Regions from separate parts of the Streptomyces sp. NBC_01224 genome, predicted to be linked through region 1. Evidence: riboswitches for the same ligand, from Rfam matches in the RefSeq annotation. Region 1 holds a riboswitch; each other region holds the start of a gene.
The links. Region 1 has a riboswitch for cobalamin ahead of OG609_RS44170 (ABC transporter substrate-binding protein). Riboswitches for the same ligand answer to the same signal wherever they lie in the genome.
Positions count from the first base shown of each region.

Region 2: another riboswitch for cobalamin. It lies ahead of OG609_RS13395 (ribonucleoside-diphosphate reductase subunit alpha); the one in region 1 lies ahead of OG609_RS44170 (ABC transporter substrate-binding protein).
Region 3: another riboswitch for cobalamin. It lies ahead of OG609_RS38515 (ABC transporter substrate-binding protein); the one in region 1 lies ahead of OG609_RS44170 (ABC transporter substrate-binding protein).

Region 1 is NZ_CP108529.1:9,621,867-9,624,124, forward strand. It holds gene OG609_RS44165 (FecCD family ABC transporter permease) at 1-183, opposite strand, end outside; gene OG609_RS44170 (ABC transporter substrate-binding protein) at 180-1,166, opposite strand; cobalamin riboswitch at 1,206-1,357, opposite strand; gene OG609_RS44175 (IS3 family transposase) at 1,612-2,258, opposite strand, start outside.
Region 2 is NZ_CP108529.1:3,128,584-3,130,841, forward strand. It holds gene mctP (monocarboxylate uptake permease MctP) at 1-979, shown strand, start outside; cobalamin riboswitch at 1,134-1,261, shown strand; gene OG609_RS13395 (ribonucleoside-diphosphate reductase subunit alpha) at 1,401-2,258, shown strand, end outside.
Region 3 is NZ_CP108529.1:8,497,825-8,500,082, forward strand. It holds gene OG609_RS38510 (beta-ketoacyl-[acyl-carrier-protein] synthase family protein) at 1-747, shown strand, start outside; cobalamin riboswitch at 826-1,013, shown strand; gene OG609_RS38515 (ABC transporter substrate-binding protein) at 1,050-2,117, shown strand; gene OG609_RS38520 (FecCD family ABC transporter permease) at 2,171-2,258, shown strand, end outside.

The sequences.
Region 1 (2,258 bases):
GTACGCACCAGTGCGTTCACCACCCAGGACCGTACTCAGTACCTCGCCCGGCGGAATCCGTACGGGGCCGAGCGCCAGACCGGCCACCGCCGCCGCGAGCAGCAGCACCGTGAGAACGCCGATCACGACGGGGGTCGAGCGGAGGACGGACTTCGGACCGGGGCGGGCGGACTCCGCGCTCACGGAGTGCCGGGGTGCAGCTGCCCGGCCAGGTCCTGCACGGCGTCGGCGACCCGGACACCGAGCACGGCCGAGGACAGCGGGAGTACCGCGAACTTCTTGTTCTTGACCGCCGGCACGTCCGCGAGCGCCGGATCGTTCAGCAGCCGCTTTTTCTTGGCCGCCACCGTGGTGCCTCCGTAGTCGTAGATCACGACCACCTCGGGCTTGCGCTTGATGACCTGCTCCCAGGAGACGTCGCCGAAGGTGGCGTCGAGATCCGCGAAGACGTTCCTGCCCCCGGCGAGCCGGACGATCTCGTTGCCGATGCCCTTACCGCCAGCGGTGAACGCAGAGCTGTCGCCGGAGTCGTACACGAACACCGAGGGACGCGAGGAGCCCTTGAGATCTGCCTCGACCGCCGCGATCTTCTGTCGCTCCTCGGCAAGCAGCTTCTTGCCGCGCTCCGGTACGCCGAAGATCCTGGCGACTTGGGTGATCTCGGTGGCGAGCTGATCGATACCGACCTTGCCCTTGGTGCAGTTCTCGATGTTCAGCCGGGTGTTGATGCCGTCCTTCTGGAGCCCCGCCCGGTCCTGGCCCTTGGTCATGTCGAAAGCGCTGTTGTACCCGCCGTAGACGAAGTCGGGGTTGGCGCCGAGCAGCACTTCCTTGGAGGGGTACTCCTTCGCGAGCACCTTGGTCCTGGCATATGCGGACCGGTACTTCGGCAGGATTCTGTCGTCCAGGTAGGCCGTCCCGGCCAGCCGGTCCTGAAGCCCGAGGGCCAGCATGATCTCGGTGACGTGCTGGTTCATGGTGACGACCCGCTTCGGCGGGGCGTCGAAGGTCGCCTTCGTACCGCAGTTGGTGACCGTGTAGGGAAAACCGTCGACGGCCGGTGCGGCCTCTGCCTTGCCCACACCGCCCGTTCCGGAGCCGCAGCCGGTGAGCGGCAGCAGAAGCAGGGGTATGAGCGCGAGTGGTACACGGCGTATCGGGGGCATGGCCGAGCCTTTCCGGGGGATGTCCTCGTCCCCTGGGTCGTACGAGAAGGCGGCGCGGCCAGTATCTGGCTTCCGGGCTGCTGCAGCCCGGTCACAGTGGCGGGACCGTACCGGATTCACACCGGTTTCCTGACGCGCGTCGCCTGAGTTTTCGGAGGCCATTCTGTCAGACCGCGTATTCCGGCAGGGTGGCTTTGCACACGACGCGCGCAGCAGTTGTTCACAGCTACGGGAGACACTCGCAGAGCGGCGAGGTCGATGTGAGCTGCCCTGAGGGCCCGGCTTCGTGTCCGGTCAGTCGGTCGGGGGCGGGCCGTGTGCAAGGACCAGTCGCCGGTGTATTCGTCCAAGTTGATCCGCAGGGGCTCCAAGGTGTCGGTGTCGTGGACATCGGCCCGGATGATGCGGCCGGTGAAGTTCCCCCCTGGTCTTGGACAGCGGTTGCTTACGCTGCGGGGGTGAAGTCGTGCTGCAGCCTGGCTCGGGTTTCGAGTGGGGTGAGGTACCCGAACTCGGGGTGCTTGCGGAGCCTGGTGCGGTTGTACTCGACCTCGATGAAGCGGAAGATGTCAGCGCGGGCCGCCTCGCGGCTCTCCCAGACGGCGGTGCCGATCTCCGCTTTCAGCAGTCCGAAGAAGCTCTCGGCTGCGGCGTTATCGTAGCATATGCCGGTTCTTCCCATGCTCTGCCTCAGGTTCAACTCCTGTAGTTCGCGGCGGAATTCGCCACTCGTGTACTCGCTTCCGCGATCGGTGTGCATGATGCAGCCACCCTGAAGGTCACCGCGGCCGGCGGCCATCCGCAGCGCGTCGGTGACCAGCTCGGCACGATGGTGTTCGGCCATCGCGTAACCGATCACCTCGCGCGTCGCCAGGTCGATGACGGTCGCGAGATACCACCAGCCGTCGATCGTCGGCAGATAGGTGATGTCACCGACGAGCTTCATGCCGGGCCGGTTAGCGGTGAAGTCGCGGCCGACCAGGTCCGGAGCCGGTGCGGCCTTGGTGTCCTGTTGCGTCAGGTGGCGGCGTCTGCGGCGGGTGATGCCGCGGATGTCGCGCTCGCGCATGATCCGCTCGACCTTCTTCCGGT
Region 2 (2,258 bases), 6.5 Mb from region 1:
CGGCGGCTTCGACGACATCTTCGCCAAGGCGGGCGATGCGTTCTCCCAGACCAACCCGGCAACCGGCAAGCCGCGCGGCGCGCTCGCGCCGGGCGAAGCCGGCCAATGGGGTTACGCCACACTGGCGTTGGGCTCGGCGCTGGCGCTGTTCATGTATCCGCACTCGATCACGGCGACGCTCTCCAGCCGCAGCCGCAATGTGATCCGGCGCAACACCACGATCCTGCCGCTGTACTCGCTGATGCTGGGCCTGCTGGCGCTGCTCGGCTTCATGGCGATCGCCGCCGGGATCAAGGTCGACAACGGCCAGTTGGCCATCCCGCAGCTGTTCGAGAACATGTTCCCGGACTGGTTCGCGGGCGTCGCGTTCGCCGCCATCGGCATCGGCGCGCTGGTGCCCGCCGCGATCATGTCGATCGCCGCGGCGAACCTCTTCACCCGCAACATCTACAAGGACTTCCTGAAGCCGGACGCGACCCCGGAGCAGGAGACCAAGGTCTCCAAGCTGGTGTCGCTGCTGGTGAAGGTCGGCGCGCTCGCCTTCGTCCTCACCATGGACAAGACGGTCGCGATCAACTTCCAGCTGCTCGGCGGGATCTGGATCCTCCAGACGATGCCGGCCCTGGTCGGCGGCCTGTTCACCCGCTGGTTCCACCGCTGGGCACTGCTCGCGGGCTGGGCGGTCGGCATGGTGTACGGGACGGTGGCCGCGTACGGGGTCGCGAGCCCGACCCAGGCTCACTTCGGCGGGTCGTCCAAGGAGATCCCGGGCATCGGCGAGATCGGCTACATCGGCTTGACCGCGTTCGTGCTGAACGTGGTGGTGACGGTGGTGCTCACCTTCGTCCTGAACGCCGTGAAGGCACCCGCCGGGATCGACGAGACCTCCCCGGCCGACTACACGGCCGACGCGGGCGACAAGGGCGTCCAGGTGGAGCTCCCGCCGGCCACGGCAGGGGCGCCGGGCGGCGGCCACTGACGGCCGCTCCCACGGCCGTACGACGGCCCGTCGAGGCCCCTCCAGCAGGGCGCGGCGGGCCGTCCGTGCGCTCAGCGGCGGCCCTGCGCGCCTCCCGAATTCTGTTGCGCGACACAACATGTGGGGGCTGTCTCATCGGACGGCCCCCACATGTATGCTCGTGCTCGCTGTCGCCGCAGGGAAATCCGGTGCGAATCCGGAACTGTCCCGCAACGGTGTATTCGGTGCGCTTTTGCGCACCCTCAAGTAAGTCCGAGGACCTGCCGACAGCGCATCCGGCTCGACCGAACCGGATGCCAGACGTCCGGGCCTCGCGGATGGGCCGGTGGACGCCGTAATGAGTGCTGCCCCGACGCGGGCCCGCCTCTGCCCGGCTGCCCCGCTCCCCGCCGGCCCCGAGCCGAGCGAGGGAGAGCACCACGTGACCATCGCGCCAGCCGATCCGGCTTCAGTCGCTGTGTCCGAAGCGGCCGAGTCCGAGGGAACCGCACACGACGGACCGGGGACCGCACTGCTGCGTACCCTGACCGACCTCACCGTCGATCTGCCCGACACCGACCCCGGTCGCGTCGCCGCCGCCGCGCTGCGCGGCCGTAGCGCCCGGTCGGACGAGGCGGAGTTGCGTTCGCTGGCAACGGAGGCCGCCGCGGGGCTGATCTCCGAGGACCCCGCCTACTCCCGGCTCGCGGCCAGGCTACTGACCCGCACCGTCGCGGACGAGGCGGCGGGCCAGGGCGCGGTCTCCTTCTCCGCCTCGGTCGCCGTCGGGCACCGCGAGGGCCTGATCGCGGACCGTACCGCCGAGTTCGTCGCGCTGCACGCGGCCGCACTCGACGCGCTGGTGGAGCGTTCGCTGGCCGACGGCGCCGACGACCGCTTCGGCTACTTCGGGCTGCGGACCCTGCACAGCCGCTATCTGCTGCGTCACCCGCACACCCGCCAGGTCATCGAGACGCCGCAGCACTTCATGCTGCGCGTCGCGGCCGGGCTCGCCGAGGACGACTCGAAGCGCGCCCTGGACGAAGTCGCGGCACTGTACGGGCTGATGAGCCGGCTCGACTACCTGCCGTCCTCGCCGACCCTGTTCAACTCCGGCACCCGCCATCCGCAGATGTCCTCCTGCTATCTGCTGGACTCCCCGCTCGACGAGCTCGACTCGATCTACGACCGCTACCACCAGGTGGCGCGGCTCTCCAAGCACGCGGGCGGAATCGGCCTCTCGTACTCCCGCATCCGCGCCCGCGGTTCACTGATCCGCGGCACCAACGGGCACTCCAAC
Region 3 (2,258 bases), 1.1 Mb from region 1:
ACCGCCTGCTCGTCCGGAGCCACTGCACTGTCCGTCGCTCGCGATCTGCTGGTCACCGGACAGTGTGACATCGCGATCGCCGGAGCCACCGAGTCGATCGTCTACCCGGTCGCCATGACCGGATTCGCCCGGTCCGGAGCCGCGGCCCGGGCAGAGGGCGACCCGGCCAGGCGGTGCCGGCCCTTCGCGGCCGACCGTGCCGGGCTGGTCATGGGTGAGGGCGCCGCCGTCATGGTGCTGGAACGGGCGGACGACGCCGTCGCCCGGGGCGCCGCGCCGCGGGCACTGCTCGCGGGCACCGGCGCCACCACCGACGCCCACCACCCCACAAGCCCGCACCCGTCCGGCGCGGTCGCCCAGGCCGCGGTCGAGGCCGCGCTGCGCGACGCGGGCTGGGCGGCCGAGGACGTCGAGCACGTCAACGCACACGGCACGGCGACACCGATCAACGACGCCACCGAGGCAGCCCTCATCGGCCGGGTCTACCCGCACCGGCCGCCCGTCACCGCCCCGAAGGGCGTACTCGGGCACTGCATGGGGGCGGCCGGAGCGATCGAGGCCGGACTGACCGTCCTGACGCTCCAGCGCGGAGTCGTACCGCCGATCGCCAATCTGGACGCCCCTGCGCCCGAGTTCGACATCAACTGCGTCACCGGGCAACCCCTGCGGCAGCCCATCCGGCGCGCCGTCAGCCACTCCTTCGGCTTCGGCGGGCACAACGCCGTGATCGCTCTTCAGCGTCCATAGGCATCGGGCGGGTGGTGCGACGGGAGCACAGCCCGGCGTACCACCGGCCACACCGCCCATGAGCTGCGCGGAGGCTCGTGATAGCTTGCCGAAGCCAGTCAAACTCCACGTAGGGGTCAGGGAATCCGGTGAGAATCCGGAACTGACGCGCAGCGGTGAGGGGGACGGGCGGGGCCACGGCCACTGGGACACCCGCGAGTGTCCTGGGAAGGCGCCCCGTCCGTAGGAGCCCGAGTCCGAAGACCTGCTGGCACCTGCGACCCGGTACCGGGGCGCAGGACTCCGTACACCGGGCTCCGCGCATGAGCCCCGAGACGCAGAGGGACTCCGTGCCGTCCATAGCCAGCCCTGTCCGTGCCATTGCCCTGCTCTCGGCGGGACTTGTCCTGCTGACCGCCTGCGGGGGCGGAACGAGCAGCTCTGCCGCGAAGTCCGGCTCCGCCGACGGATACCCCGTGACGCTGAAGAACTGTGGACGCACCGTCACCGTCGAAGCCGCACCGCACCGGGCCGTTTCGGTCGACCAGGGATCGACGGAGATCCTGCTCTCCCTCGGCCTCGCCGACCGGCTGGCCGCCACCTCGACCTGGACCGACCCGGTGATGAAGAGCCTGGAGAAGGCCAACGCCGAGGTTCCCAGGATCGCGGACAACCGGCCGTCGTCGGAGAAGGTCCTCGACCAGGAACCCGACTTCATCAGCGCGTCATTCGAGTCGACGCTGGCCAAGGGCGGCGTTGCACCCCGCGAACAGTTCGAGGATCTCGGCGTCCCCACCTATGTCTCGCCCGCCGACTGCACCGGCAAGGACAACAGCGGCGGCGGCGACGGAGCCCGTACTGCGCCACTGACCATGGACAGCGTCTACGACGAAGTGCGCGACCTGGCCGAGGTGTTCGGCGTGCGGAAACGCGGCGACACACTCGTGGCGCAGCTGCGGGCCCGGGTGAAGAAGGCGACCGAGGGCATCGACGCCTCCGACGCCACCCTCCTCTACTGGTTCTCCGACTCCAAGGCCCCGTACCTGGCCGGCTGCTGTGGAGCGCCCGGCATCATCACCAGGGAACTCGGCGCGAAGAACGTCTTCGACGACACCCATGAGGAATGGCCCCAGATCAGCTGGGAGACCGTCGCCGACCGCAACCCCGACGTCCTGGTCATCGGAGACCTGACCCGCAAGGCACAGACCGCCGAGAGCGCCGCGAAGAAGATCGAATTCCTGGAGTCCAACCCCGTCACGAAGAACATGGACGCCGTCAGGCACAAGCGGTACGTCCTGTTGAGCGGCCAGGCCATGAACCCGTCCATCCGGACGGTCGAGGGTGTGGAACGCGTCGCCGCCGCGCTGCGCACATTCGGATTCGCGGGGTGACGGACACCGAACGGGCCACGGCGGTGGACGCGTCACGGGCCTTTGAAGCAGCCGTGCGCAGTGGCACGGGGCTACGGAAGCTGCGCGGGGGAGCCCTATGGGCCTGTGGCATCGCACTGCTCGTGCTGTCCGTCGCGGTCG